DNA from 4 places in the Alteromonas sp. ABH4_457 genome. Region 2 is predicted to be linked to each of the others. Evidence: predicted binding sites of a transcription regulator. Region 2 holds the regulator's gene; each other region holds the start of a gene.
The links. The regulator FliA, encoded in region 2, starts transcription of late flagellar genes. The targets are predictions, from matches to a motif close to CTAAAGNTNNNNNNNNNNNNGCCGATA.
Positions count from the first base shown of each region.

Region 1: a site for FliA is predicted at 3,400-3,426, ahead of pomA (flagellar motor protein PomA). Genes of this name have one in related genera too.
Region 3: a site for FliA is predicted at 1,312-1,338, ahead of ACXAGR_RS14525 (flagellar protein MotY). Genes of this name have one in related genera too.
Region 4: a site for FliA is predicted at 1,586-1,612, ahead of ACXAGR_RS21985 (DUF5610 domain-containing protein). Genes of this name have one in related genera too.

Region 1 covers NZ_JBSWXN010000001.1:722,534-726,958, reverse strand. The annotation lists gene ACXAGR_RS03115 (DUF1365 domain-containing protein) at 1-370, shown strand, start outside; gene ACXAGR_RS03110 (class I SAM-dependent methyltransferase) at 370-1,629, shown strand; gene ACXAGR_RS03105 (flagellar motor protein MotB) at 1,661-2,587, opposite strand; gene pomA (flagellar motor protein PomA) at 2,594-3,355, opposite strand; gene xseB (exodeoxyribonuclease VII small subunit) at 3,592-3,837, shown strand; gene ACXAGR_RS03090 (farnesyl diphosphate synthase) at 3,889-4,425, shown strand, end outside.
Region 2 covers NZ_JBSWXN010000005.1:272,169-276,593, forward strand. The annotation lists gene flhF (flagellar biosynthesis protein FlhF) at 1-252, shown strand, start outside; gene ACXAGR_RS13985 (MinD/ParA family protein) at 249-1,115, shown strand; gene ACXAGR_RS13990 (RNA polymerase sigma factor FliA) at 1,112-1,840, shown strand; gene cheY (chemotaxis response regulator CheY) at 1,888-2,271, shown strand; gene ACXAGR_RS14000 (protein phosphatase CheZ) at 2,306-3,052, shown strand; gene ACXAGR_RS14005 (chemotaxis protein CheA) at 3,065-4,425, shown strand, end outside.
Region 3 covers NZ_JBSWXN010000005.1:391,568-395,992, forward strand. The annotation lists gene ACXAGR_RS14515 (sugar porter family MFS transporter) at 1-447, opposite strand, end outside; gene rnt (ribonuclease T) at 554-1,189, opposite strand; gene ACXAGR_RS14525 (flagellar protein MotY) at 1,380-2,243, shown strand; gene glpQ (glycerophosphodiester phosphodiesterase) at 2,252-3,265, opposite strand; gene ACXAGR_RS14535 (hypothetical protein) at 3,471-3,830, opposite strand; gene ACXAGR_RS14540 (aspartyl protease family protein) at 4,148-4,425, shown strand, end outside.
Region 4 covers NZ_JBSWXN010000009.1:854-5,278, forward strand. The annotation lists gene ACXAGR_RS21980 (RNA recognition motif domain-containing protein) at 1-122, shown strand, start outside; gene ACXAGR_RS21985 (DUF5610 domain-containing protein) at 222-1,556, opposite strand; gene trmA (tRNA (uridine(54)-C5)-methyltransferase TrmA) at 1,699-2,802, shown strand; gene fabR (HTH-type transcriptional repressor FabR) at 2,803-3,417, opposite strand; gene ACXAGR_RS22000 (acyl-CoA desaturase) at 3,603-4,425, shown strand, end outside.

The sequences.
Region 1 (4,425 bases), on a different contig from region 2:
GGCTGAAGTCAGTAATACACCCTGGAATGAAAGACATTATTATCTGGTCGATATGGCCAGCCAACAGGATACGGAAAAAGCATTTCATGTGTCGCCGTTCAACCCGCTGGAGATGACCTATAAATGGCAGATAACGCCGCCGGGTGAGCGCTTTTCCTTATCCCTGGCCTGTCACACGGAGAAAAAGGATTTTGTAGCCGGCGTGAACATGACAAGAATTTCACTTAATAATGAGAATCTGCGCTCTACACTGAGACGTATACCCAGTATGACAATAAAAACCGTAGCCGGTATCTATTGGCAGGCACTGAAATTATTTATCAAGCGCGCGCCAATTTACGATCACCCTAAAAGTCAGGAACCGAGATAATGTCACACGGCGAATCCACTTTTATATTTCAGCAGGAAGCCAGCAGTATTGACCGCGCTTGCAGAAGTGCATTTTTTAAAGTGTTGTCACTGTTACCCGAAGGTCACATGACAATCAAAGAACATGGCACTACCGTAGCCCAATTTGGCGATCCGGAAAGTGAGCTTAAGGCCGATGTAAACATACTCAACGTAAAAGCTTACCGACATTTGCTGTTTGGCGGCAGTGTGGCATCCGGAGAAACTTACACTGACGGATTATGGACCAGCCCGGACCTGACCTCAGTGATCAGAGTGTTCGCCCGTAACTTACCCGTACTGGACAAATGGGAAGAGAAATTCCGTCTGCTGGTGCTCCCTCTCCAGAAGGTACAGCATTTTTTACGCCGTAATACTGAAAGTCAGGCGAAGAAAAATATTGAAGCTCATTATGACCTGGGTAACAAGTTATATACGCGGTTCCTTGATAAGACCATGATGTATTCTTCGGCTATTTATCCGGATCCTAACGCTTCGCTGAGCGATGCCCAGACTCACAAACTAAAAACAATCTGTGACAAATTACAGCTGAAACCATCGGATCACCTGATGGAAATCGGCACCGGCTGGGGCGGTCTGGCTGTTTATGCAGCAAAGCACTATGGCTGCAAAGTCACCACCACAACCATCTCTGAAGAGCAACATGCTTATGCTGCGGCCTGGATAACAAGAGAAAATCTGGGTGACAGAGTCACCCTGCTAAAACAGGATTACCGGACACTCGAAGGCCAGTATGACAAACTGGTGTCCATCGAGATGATTGAAGCTGTAGGTAAACGTTACCTGGGCAACTTTTTTGATAAATGTGCCTCACTACTGAAAGCCGATGGTTTGATGCTATTGCAGTCGATTGTCATTGATGACCGTCGTTACGACAGTTACAGCAAGAGTGTGGATTTTATTCAGAAATATATTTTCCCGGGCGGGTTTCTGCCCTCACAGCTGGTTATCAACGACTACCTCAAACGTTTCAGTGATTTATCTGTAAGAGATTTACAGGATATCGGGCTGGATTATGCCAGGACGCTGGATGACTGGTACAAGGCTTTCATCAATGCCAAAGAGCCGTTGATGCAGGATGGTTATGACGAGCGCTTCATGCGCATGTGGACTTACTATCTTAAATATTGCGAAGGCGGATTTCTGGAACGGACAATCTCGACAGTTCAGCTGGTCCTGTCAAAACCTCACTTCAGAGACACAATACAACGGGGAGCGTAGCGCCTAAGCGCTGCGCCCTTCTCCCGCCCTGCTATTCTTCCAGTACCGAAATAGGTTCAGACAATAACGGTTTGCCCTGATTGATGTTAATTTCTACCCGGCGGTTGCGGGCACGGTCGTCAGCAGTGGCTGCGTTTTCAACCAGAGGTTTAGTGTCAGCCAGACCGGTCACGGACATGCGTGACTCATCAAATCCCGGCGCTTTGCGGATCTCTTCCGCCACGGCCACAGCGCGTTGTGCAGACAAATCCCAGTTAGAGCGGTACAGCTCATTGGCAATATGCTGGCCGTCACTGTGTCCTGAAATTTCTATTTCACCGGGCATTTCTGCCAGTAAGGTGCCGATTTTTCTCAACACGGGCTTAAACTGAGGCTGCAAAAATGCTGAACCTGCGGAAAATGAACCGTTTTCTCTGATCCGGATAGTCAGTTGCTGACCCAAAGACTCCATTTCAATAGAGCCGTCCGCCACTTCTTTTTGCAGTTGTTCAGCCACCTTCTTCATCATTTCGTTGTCCTGCTCTTTATCAGAGCTTTGTGACGATGAAGCCGCGGAGTCTGATGCAGTTTGCTGAGCCTGACCACCACGCTGGGACCCGCGCTGTGTTTGCCGGCCACCGGATGAGTCCTCATCCCCTGCCTGAAACTCCAGCGTTGGCTGTGTCATATCGATGGTTTGCTGCTGAATGGTTTCAATAGGCGTCGGATCCGGACGGCCCGGGCGAAACTCCATCGCGATAACACTGGTTCCTTTGGGAATGTCTTTAACTTCAATTTTATTCTGCACGCCGAAGGCAAACTTCATGGAGCCGGCGATCTGCTTAAATTTCAGTACATCCATTTCCGAGAAAGACAGCAGCAGAACGAAGAAGCACATCAACAGTGACATCAGGTCAGCGAACGTCCCCATCCACGCCGGCAGGCCGGGAGGGGGACATTTAGGGCATTCATCTGACATAGCAGATTACTCCTCGTCCCCGCCGCCACGTTTGCCGGCAGCGATGTAGTTTTTCAAAATTCCCTCAATGACTTTCGGGTTCTGACCGTCAGCAATACCAACGATACCGTCCAGGACCAGAGACTGATTCAGTTTCTCTTCCTCTTTACGGTTGTCCAGTTTAGCTGCAATCGGCAAACAGATAACGTTTGCCAGGAAGGCGCCGTAAAGTGTTGTTAAAAGTGCTACCGCCATGGCAGGACCGATTGATTTAGGATCATCCATATTTGATAACATGGCAACCAGACCAACCAGTGTACCGATCATCCCCATCGCCGGCGCAACATCGGCCAGACCTTTAAAAATTGAACCACCGAACTCATGGCGCTCGGTGGTCATCTGAATATCTTTTTTCAGCGTTTCTCTGACCACTTCAATGTCGTGGCCATCTACCAGCATATCTACGCCCTTTTGCATAAAGGCATTATCGATTTCGGCTTCTTCCAGTGCGAGAAACCCGCCCTTACGGGCCGCATCAGCCATTTCAACGATTTTTTCAATCAGCACTTCCGGCGGATCGATTTTGAACATGAACGCTTTGCCGGCCACTTTACCGGCACCGAAAAACTGGCCCAGCGTAAACTGAGACATTACTACGAAGATAGAACCACAGAATACAATGAGCACTGAGGCAACATCGACGAACATGCCCAAATCCCCACCCAGGATCATGGCCATGACAATAAAGCCGATACCACCTAACATGCCTATGACGGTTGCTAAATCCACTTATTGCTCCTCAAAAAACTCTCTTATCGCGATGCCATTATCTCTATCGGCCGGTATTATGAATTCTATAATCAAAATACAAGATTACCAGATGAATGCTGATTATTAGGTATCACCAATAAAACCAGAGAGATACCCGCCGTCTGACCACACAGGAACAGGACAAACCAATTGACCCCGCGTGCCTGCCCGGTTAATGTGCGCGATTATCATTAAAACTGCACCGGGTATCCGACGTGACCACAGAAAAAACGCCATCTGCGCCCTCTTTTGAAGCATCACTGGCTGAACTTGAAGCCATCGTGACGGAAATGGAATCGGGAGAATTGCCGCTGAATGAAGCTTTAGAAAAATTCGAACGTGGCGTAAAATTATCCCGTCTGAGTCAACAGGCTCTCGCGCAGGCAGAACAGAAAGTCAAAATATTGCTCGCTGAGCAAGGTGAACAAACGCTGGTTGATTTCACCCCTTCTGAAGACTGATAAAATCTGGCGGAGAGACCGCTCCGCTCCACCTTGTTATACAGGTAATTCATGACAAATATTGACAGCTTACGTCAGAAGATTAAGCACGACACTGACGAAAGCTTGCTGCGCCTCGTTGCCGCACTTCCTGATCACGCACCACAACTTCGCGCAGCCATGGAATATGCGCTCCTTGCCGGTGGCAAGCGTATGCGTCCGTTACTGGTACATATCATCGGTAATACACTGGATATTCCCGGTCAGGATCAGGCCGCAGTGAGCATGGCGATAGAATGCATTCATGCCTATTCTCTGGCCCATGACGACCTGCCGGCAATGGACGATGACGATCTTCGACGCGGAAAGCCCACCTGTCACATTCAGTTTGATGAGGCGACGGCTATCCTTGCCGGAGATGCCTTGCAAACCCTGGCGTTCAGTATTCTTGCTGATGCACCCATGAGCGACTTTGCCAATGGTCAGCGCGCAAAACTGGTCAGCATTCTTGCCAGAGCCTCAGGTTACGCCGGCATGTGCGGTGGTCAGGCGATAGACCTTGCAGCTACCGGTTCCACGATAGACATTGCGTCCCTTACCCGCCTGCAT
Region 2 (4,425 bases):
TATAATTCCGTTAAGCTTGACGGATGTATCTTCACGAAAGTTGATGAATGCTACAGTTTGGGTGAGGTTTTAAGTGTTGCTGTTGAACAGCAATTGCCAGTTAGTTATGTGACCGACGGGCAGCAGGTACCTGAAGATATTAAAGTTGCTGATGCAAAATCTCTCGTATCTGCCGCTGCAAAGCTTTATAAAAAGTACGGTTTGAATCATACTAAGCGTAATCATGAAGTTAATTCAGTTCAGGCAGTATGATCGAAGATCAAGCGAGTAGCTTACGAAAGATGAATCAATCACGCCTCATAAAGGTTATTGCCGTTACCGGCGGCAAAGGTGGTGTTGGTAAAACCAACATTACATTAAACACGGCGATTGCTATGGCTAAGCAAGGTAAGCGGGTCATGGTACTCGATGCCGATTTAGGATTAGCGAACGTTGACGTCATGCTGGGTCTGCGTGTTGAGAAGAACCTTTCTCACGTATTATCCGGTGAATGCACACTTGATGATGTTCTGGTAACCGGACCTCACGGTATTAAAATCGCTCCGGCGACTTCAGGTACTCAGGCAATGACTGAGTTATCGCCCACAGAACATGCCGGATTAATCCGTGCTTTCAGTGAGTTGCGGTCGCAGATTGACGTGCTGATTGTAGATACCGCTGCCGGTATTTCCGATATGGTATTGAGTTTCTCCCGTGCCTCGCAGGACATCATGGTCGTGGTTTGTGACGAACCGACTTCTCTGACCGATGCCTACGCATTGATTAAAATTTTAAACCGTGAGCACGGCGTGTTCCGTTTTAAAATTGTGGCAAACATGGTTAGGGACATCCGTGAAGGCCAGGAATTATTCAGCAAGTTATCAAAAGTGACAGGCAGATTCCTGGACGTGGCACTAGAATTGGTGGCAACTGTACCTTTCGACGAAAATATTCGTCGGGCAGTCAGAAAGCAAACCGCTATTGTGGATGCATTTCCCGGTTCTCCTGCGGCCGTCGCGATTAGTCAGTTAGCCACCAAAGCGCTTAACTGGCCGGTACCGGCTCAGCCGGGTGGTCACCTGGAATTTTTCATTGAACAACTGGTGACGAAGCAAGCAGTAGGAAGCCAACGTTGAATAGTAAAGCGGCAGCTTACCAGCAGCAGACCGACAAGTCGCAGCTGGTCGAGCGCCATGCATCCCTTGTAAAACGTATTGCCCATCACCTGATGGCGCGTTTGCCTGCCAGTGTGCTGGTGGATGACCTGATTCAGGCAGGGATGATCGGATTGCTGGAAGCAGCCAGAAATTTCGACGGCTCGAAAGGGGCCAGTTTCGAAACCTTCGCAGGCATCCGTATTCGTGGTGCTATGCTGGATGAAATCCGTAAGGGCGACTGGACACCCCGTTCAGTGCATAAAAATAGCCGTGCTATTACGGAAGCCATAACACAAGTTGAAAGAGAAACTGGCAGAGACGCGCGTGATACAGAAATTGCTGCTAAGCTAAATGTCAGTATTAATGATTATCATCAAATGCTTAACGAGGTGAATGCCGGTAAACTTGTCGGTATTGAAGACCTGGGTGTGTCAGAAGATGTAATCAGCACAGAACAGAATAAAGGTAATGATTCACCCCTCGAAGATTTAATGCAGGGGGCGTTTCAAAAGGCGTTGGCGCATGCCATCACAACATTACCTGAACGGGAAGCAATTGTACTGTCCCTGTACTATGATGAAGAACTGAATTTACGTGAAATCGGTGAAGTTCTTGAAGTCAGTGAGTCAAGGGTCAGCCAGATTCATAGCCAGGCCATGTTAAAACTAAAAGCCCGAATGCAATCATGGCAGGCAGAAGAATAAAACATACTAATATTAATAACGATTGATAATCCTCACCGGAGGCTATTTTGGACAAGAGTATGAAAATTCTTGTAGTAGACGACTTCTCTACTATGAGACGAATCATAAAGAACCTGCTTAAAGATCTTGGATTTTCCAATATTCAGGAAGCTGACGATGGAAGTACGGCCCTCCCCATGCTCCAGCAAGGCGACTTTGAATTTGTCGTGACCGACTGGAACATGCCAGGTATGCAGGGGATCGACCTGTTACGCGCTATTCGTGCAGACGACAAACTCAAGCACTTGCCAGTATTGATGGTGACAGCTGAAGCGAAAAAAGAGCAAATCGTTGCTGCAGCACAGGCAGGTGTAAACGGATATGTTGTGAAGCCTTTCACTGCCGCTACACTTAAGGAAAAACTCGACAAGATTTTTGAGCGTTTAGGTTGATCCAGCCGCTCCCGCCAGAGAAGAGGATTACTGGATGTCTCCTACTAAAAAAGTCCCTATTTCGCTCGAAGAAGCAAAACAGCTGGTAGCATATCTTGAGCAGGGCGATGACGATTCCGCCAACGCCCTGCTTGAAGCTGTATCTGCCAAAGAGTCTGTCGAACTTTTTGCTGAAGTTGGCAAACTCACCCGTCAACTTCATGACGCCCTCAACACCTTCCAGTTAGACGAGCGAATTGCTGGTCTGGCTAATGATGATATTCCTGATGCGCAAACGCGTCTCACCTACGTTATTGAAGAAACTGAAAAAGCGGCTAATACTACAATGGACGCTGTAGAGTCCTGTATGCCCATTGCTGAATCTTTATCAGACCGGATCACAACTCTTGAGCCTGAATGGCAAAAGCTTATGACCCGTCAGATTGAGCTCGGTGAATTCAAGAGTTTATGTATGGATATCGACGCCCTGTTTAAGGACATGTCGAAAGATTCTTCTAAACTTAACAGCCTTTTGACCGAAGTATTAATGGCACAGGGTTATCAGGATTTGACAGGCCAGGTTATTCGCAGAGTGATTGACCTGGTGAAAGAAGTCGAAGACAGCCTTGTGAACATGCTGACCGTGTTCGGTGAACGGGATGCACCTGTTAAAGCACAGAGCACCACGAACAAGCCGGACGCTGTTGAAGCGGAAGGGCCAATCATGAACGCTGAGAAGCGGGATGACGTAGTACAAGGCCAGGATGACGTGGATGATCTCCTGTCGAGCCTTGGTTTTTAGGGGAGCGAATGAATGTCGTTTGATGTTGATGAGGATATATTACAGGACTTTCTGGTCGAAGCCGGAGAAATCCTGGAACAATTACAGGAACAGTTAGTTGACCTGGAGAATAATCCGGAAGACGCTGACCTCCTCAACGCGATTTTCCGTGGATATCACACGGTAAAAGGTGGCGCAGGTTTCTTATCTCTGACTGAACTGGTTGAGATTTGTCACGGCGCAGAAAACGTCTTTGACGTAATGCGTAATGGCCAGCGTACACTGACGCCGGAATTAATGGATGTCATTCTGCAAGCGACAGACGTCGTAGTGGAAATGTTTGAGCGGGTAAAAGCCCGTGAACCACTCGAAGCCGCTGATTCAAATCTTGTTGATGTTCTGCATAAGTTGAGCAAGCCAGAAGCCCCCGGCGAAAATATTTTTGGCGGGGAAACGGCAGCACCAGCAGAAGAAGTGCCGGTAGCAGAAGAACCTGAGCTGATTTTTGAAGAGGTACCGGTTGCACCGGAAGCCGCCGCTGTTGCTGAGCCTGCCGGCGATAACAGCATTGAAGATATCAGCGAAGATGAATTTGAAGCGTTACTGGACCAGCTACATGGTTCCGGTGCGCCCGGCAGACCGTCAGCAGATGCACCTGCTAAGCCAGCTACACCTGCGCCCGCTCCGGCAGCAGCGGCTGGCGGAGATGGTGAAGATATCACCGATGATGAATTTGAGGCTCTGTTAGACGAGCTTCACGGTAAAGGACAGTTCGGTGGCGATGCTGCACCTGCCGCTACACCAGCGGCCGCAGCACCCGCAGCGAAACAGGCTGCAGCCGGTTCTGACGGTGACGAAATCACCGATGACGAATTTGAGGCTTTGCTTGACCAGTTACACGGTAAAGGTCAGGGACCCGGCATTGCCGGTGGTGTTGAAGTAGACACTCAGGCAACCAAAGCCGTCCAGGCTGCCAAAGCGGAACAGTCTAAACCTGCAGAGCCTGCCGAGTCGGCTCAACCTGCTAAAGCAGCGGCACCTGCCCCAGCCGCAAAATCGGCTCCGGCTGCGCCAGCCGCACCCGCTGCACCTTCAAAGCCCGCAGCGCCTGCTGCCAAAGCTGCACCTAAAAAAGAAGAAAAGGCCCCGCAGGCAGAAACTACTGTTCGGGTAGACACCAAACGCCTTGACCAGATTATGAATATGGTCGGTGAGTTGGTGCTGGTTCGTAACCGCTTGTTAAGCCTTGGTATTAATACCAATGACGAAGATATGTCGAAGGCTATCGCGAACCTGGATGTGGTGACCGGTGATCTTCAGGGCGCGGTAATGAAAACCCGCATGCAGCCCATTAAGAAAGTCTTCGGTCGTTTCCCCAGGGTTGTCCGCGACCT
Region 3 (4,425 bases), 120 kb from region 2:
AAAGGCGATGAGAATACCAAACACAATCTGGAACTGATAGGTGGCTACCATACGGCCCCGTTTCTGCGCCGGTGCAATTTCAGCAATGTAGGCGGGCACCGCAATGGAAGACACGCCGACCCCAAACCCGCCAATAAAGCGCATAATGCTGAAAAACACAGGATCGGTTGCCAGTGCGGAGCCAATGGCTGACACCACATACAAAATACCAATGCCAACAAGTACTGGTTTGCGTCCAAATTTATCGCAGGGAATATTGGCGGTAAGGGCGCCGGCAACGGTACCCCACAGGGCAGAAGACATGACCAGCAATCCGTGAGTCAGATCTGAGGTTTGCCATAAAGCCTGAATAGGCTGATCAGCGCCGGAAATAACAGCGGTATCAAATCCGAAAAGAAAACCGGCGAAGGCGACGGTCAGGGTCCAGAGGACAACGGGGTGTTTCATAACGTACACGACTTAAACGATTCAGTTATTCTCAGTGTACGTTACAATTTGTTAACAAGAAAGAGGCGACGTCAAATAGAAACCGGATAGTTGTTCCTGTGACCGGTCATTCCGCTGGCGCGACTGGCCAGCCACCTAAATGTTTGTAGCGGTTCACAATGTAGCAAAACAGTTCTGCTGTCCGCTCTGCATCGTAAAGGGCACTGTGTGCTTCACTCTGATCAAACGCAATCCCGGCTTCACGGCATGCCTTTACCAGTACTGTCTGACCGACGGCTAACCCTGCCAGTGTCGTTGTGTCGAAAGACACAAACGGGTGAAACGGAGTGCGCTTAATGTTACTGCGGGCAATCGCGGCATTTACAAAGCTCTGATCAAAGGTGGCATTATGGGCCACAATCACTGAGCGTTGACAGTCTGCATCTTTCTGCAGTTTGCGGATTTGCTTACATACGTCTTTCATGACATCGGCTTCATCCAGTGCGCCCCTTAGCGGACAATGAGGATCAATGCCATTAAACTCCAGTGCAGCCGGCTCCAGGTTCGCGCCCTCGAAGGGATTGACATGGTGATGCACGGTTTTGTCGGGGTGCAAATCACCTTGTTCATCCATACGCAAAGTGACAGCAGCGATTTCCAGCAGTGCATCAGTTGTAGCATTAAAACCGGCAGTTTCCACATCAATAATGACAGGAAAATAACCACGGAAACGGTGCTTTAACAAATTCGCGTTTTCAGACATAGATCGAAGAAGCCTCTGAATAAACAAGTGCATGGGCAGAGCAAAAATGGATTATCGCAAGATACGCCGTATGTATCTACCTTTGTTACCTGTGAGGGAAGGGGATTATACTGACCATTGTGCTAAACTTTTTGCGCAGGGCGGCGATAAAGAAAGAGCCACCTCTTTTCTCTTAGTTTCAGGGCATATTATGTTTCGACAGGCTTTATTGTGTTTTTTGCTGATAAGTGCACCGGGTTACGGCGCAATGCGCCAGTATTCTGCGACTGTGGAATCCTCTGACTGGCAATTGAAAGATGAAAGCCGTCTGCAGTGCACTTTATCTCATGCGGTACCCGGTTACGGCGATGCCGAGTTCTCCAGCGTAGCGTCGAAGCAACTGAATATGGAATTCGAGCTGGACATGCAACTGCTGCCGAAGAAATTTGGCGTGGCCGCCGTTTATTCAGTCCCTCCTTCATGGATGCCCGGCGCAGCACCTAAAAACATTGCTGATATGACCCTGCGAACCCAGTACAACGGCGACCTGCCTGAGCAAGCTGCCTGGACAATGCTCAGTGAACTGGAAAAGGGCTACTGGCCGACTATCTACTATCAGGACTGGTACAACGAATACGACAAAGTGGCTGTTGCCTTGAATGCCAGCAACTTCACACCGGTATACCGCAACTTCGTGAAGTGCGTGTCACAACTGTTGCCCTACAGTTTTGATGATATTGCCTACACCGTGCTGTCTTACGAGAAAAACAGTGTGGATTTAACCAAATACTCAGAAAAGCGTCTGAACATGATTGGGGAATATCTGAAAGAAGACAGCGGACTGGAATTGGTGTTACTGGACGGTTATACCGACAGCTATGGCGGACGCTGGAGCAACGAGCAGTTATCTGTCCGCCGTGCTAATCAGGTGAAAGAGTATTTTACAGCCATGGGTGTGGATGCCTCCCGTATCGAAGTCACTGGCCACGGCGAGAAGCGTCACATCTCGCCAAATGACAACAGTGACGCCCGTGCGCTCAACCGCCGCGTTGTAGTGCGGTTATCCAGGGGGTAGACGTCTGGTTATTTTCCGCTGTGTTGTAAAAAGCTTTTTACCGGCGGGACCTGATCGGTAAAAACACCATCAACCGCCAACGGTCCGGTTAGCAGTCCGAGGATCTGTTCTGCTGTCTTACCTGTTGGCAGTGCATCAATTCTGAATGTATAAGGGTGAATAATCAGCCCTTCTTTTTTCGCCGTTGCCAGCCAGGAAGCAGGGACAACCTTACCTTGCTGTATTGCCTTCATGTCCAGTAACTGTGGTAACCAGGGACCAATGCCATCAGCATATTTTGCAATATCATGCATGCCCTGTTCAGTCAGAAGTGCCTGGTAATCAGTGGGAGACTCACCCCAGCTGTTGTCAGCCAGCAACAAAACTATCTTGCCTTTAAAACCCAGCTCGTCGCGCAGACGCTTAACTTCAGCAAAATCAAAACACTGCACATAAATATTGGCATTCCCGCCATTGAGGTCATAGCGCGCCAGTGTATCAAGCAGAAGTTGGCTGATATCTGTGCCTTCTTTTTTATGCCAGGCTGGCGACTTGATTTCAGTATAAAAGCCAATGTTGCTGTTAAATTCGCGGTTTAATTCACTGATGAGTTCTATATGTTCATCTAACGTAGCAATGGTAAACAGCGCTTTATTGCCATGATAGCGCTTGGCAAACACTTGTTTTCCAGCGGTATCCGCCCGCTCTTTTACTTGAAGAGTGCGCAATTCCGCTAACGTGAAATCCAGCGCATACCAACGGCCATCGTCACGGGCGCGGTCAGGAAACTTCGCGGCCACATTGGTTACTGTATCCAGATGAATATCATGAAGTACAACCAGTTCACCATCTTTAGTGGCTACCACATCCTGTTCGATGTAATCCGGTTGCTGGGCAAACGCCAGTGTTGCAGCTTCCAGTGTATGCTCGGGAAGATAGCCGGATGCACCTCTGTGAGCAATGATATCGAATGCAGCAGCACTGGTACTCAAACACAGTGTAGAAAAGGTGAAAGAGAGCAAAGTGTTTTTTAACACAAACAGATCCTTTATTGGTGAACGACACAGGTAACGACAGCAAAAGAAAAGCATACAGGATGTTTTTGCCGGAACCAAAACCTCTATTCTGGCGGGGAAAGAAGACATTCGTGTGACGTAGATCTGTAAAAGCGGAAGGTACTGAAAAAATGGTCAACGAGGAAAGGGAACAGGACGGCCTAGTCAATTCTACGCCGCCCTGACATTATGTTCAGAAGCGCTTAAACGGGGGACGAGTGCCCTGTTTTCCGCTTTGTTGTTCCGTTTCCAGCAGTTCAAACTGAGCGACATCGTATACAGGCATCGTTGTTGTGATGCGGCGGTAGGGAGGTTTACCCCGCATGATGACCTCTTTCACTTCCACATACTCTTTAGGTTCGCCACCTGCCAACTCAAGTTGAGCCACGTCATGTACCGGCAGGCTGACTATTTTGCGTTTAAACGGTGGTTTACCGGCATAATCCACAACCTGGATATCAACCATTTCATTATTTCGTGTTTCGCCGGCAGCCGCTCCGGTAAACAGGGCCGGTAAAACACATAAGCTCAGCAGAGAGAGGGTTCTTTTCATAACAGTGTCCTTTTGTTTGCATCAAAATGGTGCTTTATTCCATTGTATGGCTGAATAAAAATGAAACAATACTATCTGGAGATAGTTTTAATCTATCAGCTGTAGGGTTTAGAGAATGCTTAGCTATCAAATGTGGACGATTTCACTACTTTTTTTCTTTTCATGCTTTTTGGTGGTGCAATTTGGCTGGTTGTGCACTTATTTGGTTTGTTGGATGGGCACTGAGAGGAACAGGGTAATGAAATATCAGTAACTTACCGGAATGGCGTTTAAGTTGCTGTAACTGTACAGGTATCGTCAGCAGGGCCGGAACAGTTATGAAGAGCATCATTTTATGGGTAGCAGGAATGCTGCTTTCAACTGCCGTAGTTGCCAGTGAACAGGCGGTGCCACTTGACCAGAGTGCAGGCGGTACCCTGTACCTTGAAGCGACGCTTGAATCGGCAGTCACAGCTTCATTTCTTCTCGACACCGGCTCCGGCTTGCTGACCTTAAATAAAGCAACTTTTGAGGCGTTAACCAAAGGCCGGAAGCTGAAAAAATCGGGTAAATCGGCAGCCAGACTGGCGAACGGTAAAATTCTCACTGTGTCGCA
Region 4 (4,425 bases), on a different contig from region 2:
ATGGATTTATCGAAGTCATTACCCGCGACGTAGATTCAGCTATTACGGAACTAAACGATAAAGTATTTCTGGAAAGAACATTGAAAGTACGTGCTGCAAGGGAAAAAGGAGAAACCGAGTAGTCGTACTACACTAACATTAAAGAACCCCGGCATGCCGGGGTTCTTTTTTATCTGGATATTGAATTGGGCATCACTACTTTAATAGTCCGCCCGTATCTTTCAGCTTTCGCTTGCCGGAGGCTCTACAGGCTGAGTTTTCTGTTGCTCGCCCGGCATTGCGTCAAGTAAACGCTGATTGAAACTATGGAAACGATTTATAGCTGTGACTAAATCCGGTACCTGTACATCCTTCATTTCGTTGATCAGGCCATTTATCAGAGTGTTGAAGTCTTCACCTGAAGCCAGTTGTTGTCTCGCCGAATCAAAGACGTTAAGCATCTTATTCAGATATTGTGCAACAGGCTTCGCTTCATCGCCGTGCGAACCGGAATCGCTACCGTCACGATAATGCTGAATAGCACCGTAAGTTTTCACAACTTCCGTTTGCTGCGTTCTGTTCAGTTGCAATGCGTAACCCGTAAGTTCCTGATCATCAAATCCCAGTTCCAGCGCTTTCTCAAACGCCTTATCCAGATCGCCACCAAAGAACGTGTCAGCCAGATCGTTAACGGAATCCACTAAATCTGCAATGGCCGTTAACTCACCTTCATCCAGCTCACCTTTCAGAGAAAAACTGATCCCCTGACGATCAAAGTACGAGTAAGAAATGCTGTCTGTTGCAACGATATTCTGATAACCATTACCTTCACCACCCTGCCCCTGTTCAGTCGTATAAGCGACGGTTTGCTGGCTGGCATATTGATAAGCCCTCAGACTCTCAAAGCTCAACTGCACTTCATCACCATCTCTGGTACGAATTGTCAGACTGGCAGATTCTGAGTTGCTGCTATTAACGTTCAAAGCTGACGCAACACCGCCTGCAGCAAGTTGATCTTCATTCTGAATACCGAGCAGATCCGACTCCAGTGCATTAAGGCGGTTTTCGATGAGACTGCGGCTCCTGTCGATGCCTGTTGAGATATCATCATTCATCAGGCCTCCAAGATCTTTTTCTGCCATGGCAATTCCACGGGAAACCCCTTCTCTCGCCTGCGAAAAAAGATTACCGAGTTTCTCTTCATCCGCACCACCTCTTGCAGCGCCCTGAATCACACCACCGACAAAGCGCATAACGTTTTTTGCCACTTCCTCAAAATCAAATAAAGAGGTTTCCTTTTCTTTATCTGACGAATCATCTTTTGCAAACTTACCACGCAGTCCGTCAACGGTAACCTGTTGCTCCATTGACGAACTGTAGACTTTCAGGCCAATGGTCGTCTGCGAACTACTGACGCTTACCATTGCGGTTTGCCGCTGCTGAAATTCAGCAGCCTGACGAAGTCCATCCTGCTGTAACTGCTTTTTGATTGCTTTGTTAGGGTCTTCAGGTGCCTTCTGTTCTGCAACAGCCGGCTTCTGCTCACTAACAAATGCCTTAATTTCACCCACGTTCATAATGTTGTCCTCACTAACCTCACATTAGTTATCGGCAGACTTAACGAATTGTTTAATTTTAATGCAATCTCAGAACAGTGTTTGCACAAATAATTTAAGACACTACAATGCGCAGCCCGGCAATCAAGATGAAGCTATTACCATGACAACTCAGACACACAGTCAGCAATATACCGCGCAGTTAGACGAAAAGATCTCGCGACTGTCACAACTACTTGATCAATATGGTCAAACTGAGATGTCTGTGTTTGCCTCTGAAGAAACCGGCTACCGCATGCGGGCAGAATTTCGGGTATGGCATGATGGCGATGACTTGTATCACATCATGTTCAACAGCGAGACGAAAGAAAAGTATCGCGTTGACACCTTCCCGCCGGCAAGCGATACCATCAATGCCGCTATGCAAATTCTAATGACAGAACTTCGTTCAAGCCCGGTACTGAGAAAGAAGTTATTTCAGATTGATTATCTGAGCGGGTTGTCAGGTGAACTGGTGATAAGCCTTCTGTATCACCGTCAGCTGGATGATGAATGGGAAACGGCTGCCAGGGCACTGCAAGATACGTTGTCAGACACCTTCGGCACAGTGAATGTTATCGGCCGGGCACGTAAGCAGAAGAAAATTCTGGGCAATGACTTTATCATCGAATCGCTGCCGGTAAACGGACGACCCTATCAATTCAGGCATATCGAAAACAGCTTTACCCAGCCGAATGCAAAAGTGAACTGCCGCATGATCGAATGGGCATTGTCTGTGTGTGAAAACACCAGCGGCGATCTGCTTGAAATGTACTGCGGAGCCGGTAATTTTTCACTGCCTATGGCCAGCCAGTTTCGCAAAGTCATCGGCACTGAAATCGCCAAACCTTCGGTTAACGCTGCGCAATTTAACATTGAAGTGAACAATATAGACAATGTGGAGATTGTTCGTCTGTCTGCAGAAGAGTTTACAGAAGCATTAAGAACCGGACGTCAGTTTTCCCGCCTTAACGGCATTGATTTATCAGAATACAACTTTACGACTGTACTGGTTGACCCGCCAAGAGCCGGTCTTGATGAAGAATCACTGAAGATGATTCAGGACTATCCGGAAATTATTTATATTTCCTGTAATCCCGATACGCTGGCAGCGAACCTGGCGACATTGTCGCAAACCCACGATCTGGTGGCGTCTGCCTTGTTCGATCAATTCCCTTTTACGCACCACATTGAAGCTGGCGTAAAACTGGTTAAGAAAAACCGTTAATTACTCACTTTTGACTTTCCGGGGGCGATAGACTTTTGCCCCCAACTGTACAAAACGCAATTGCGCTTTTACCCTGTGACCAATTTCCTGCCTCAACGGCACATCCACTTCTAATGCTTCAGCTCCGGCACTGAATACAAGCCGGACCATGGCTTCTGCCTGAAGACTTGCCAGTTGATGCTCTGCCCCCTGACTTTCAACAATATAATCAGCCAGTTCTTCAATAAAATGCTGAATTTCCCTCAGTACTGCCATCCGGTAAGCAGTTGAGGTGCCGGTGTGTTCACGGAGCAGTAATCTGAACACGTTAGTATTGGCGGTAATAAATTCCATGAAGGTATCAACCGACGTATCGATAACCCCGCCGCCACTGGCGATACGGCGTCTTGCCTGACGCATCAGTTGACGGAGTGCAAGACCAGCCTCGTCCACCAGCGTCAGACCGAGTTCGTCCATATCTTTGAAGTGACGGTAAAAAGAAGTCGGCGCAATACCGGCTGCACGGGAGACTTCACGTAAACTGATAGCAGACAAACTGCGCTGCTCATCAAGCAAACCAAAAGCAGCATTGATAATATTCTGGCGGGTTTTTAATTTTTGCTCCTGACGACTCACCGCCAACTCCTTCTTTTCATTCCGGATACCTGTAAAACGGTATCGATTGTACCTTACCCCGGCGATGACGGCACATCAGTTTCACAGAATCTGCACTATACTTAAAGCTGAAAATGTCGCTTTTCCCTTGCCTGCGCCCGGTGAAAACGATAAATTAGCGTACAGTTGTAAGCCGAGTTGTTATCATGAAAAAACCACCAATTATCCTGACCAATGTTCTGGTATTTATTATTACCGGTGCAATTGCGTTACTGGCAGTGCCCCTTTGGGCGGTCACCATGGGATTCGACACCACGGAAGTGGTGACGGCTGTCGTATTATTTTATTTCACCGGTATGTCTATTACTGCCGGCTATCACCGTCTGTGGTCTCATAAAACCTATAACGCCAATATTGTTGTACGGGTCATTCTCGCCATCGGTGGTGCAATGGCATTGCAAAACAGTATCCTGCACTGGTCTTCCGATCACCGTATCCATCACCGTCATGTGGATCAAAACGACAAAGACCCGTACTCAGCTAAAAAGGGCCTCTGGTTCGCCCATATTGGCTGGATGCTGAGAGAATATCAGTCTCATCGCTATGACGATTACAGCAACTGCCGGGATTTACAGAAAGATCCGGTGGTTATGTGGCAACATAAGTATTACCTGCCTATCGTGCTTATCGCAAACTTCGGGATCACAGGTTTGCTGGGCTGGTTGAACGGCGATGTACTGAGTATGATTCTTTTTGCCGGTGTATTCCGTTTATTCATGGTCCACCATGTCACTTTCTTTATTAACTCGCTTGCTCATTTCTGGGGCAATCAGCCTTACACCGATAAAAACACAGCCCGTGATAACGGTATCCTGGCATTTTTCACTTTCGGAGAGGGGTATCATAACTACCATCATATTTTTGAATATGATTACCGCAACGGTATTTACTGGTGGCAGTTCGATCCGACCAAGTGGCTGATCCGTGGCCTGTCTTATATGGGACTGACTACAAATCTGCGCCGTGTAC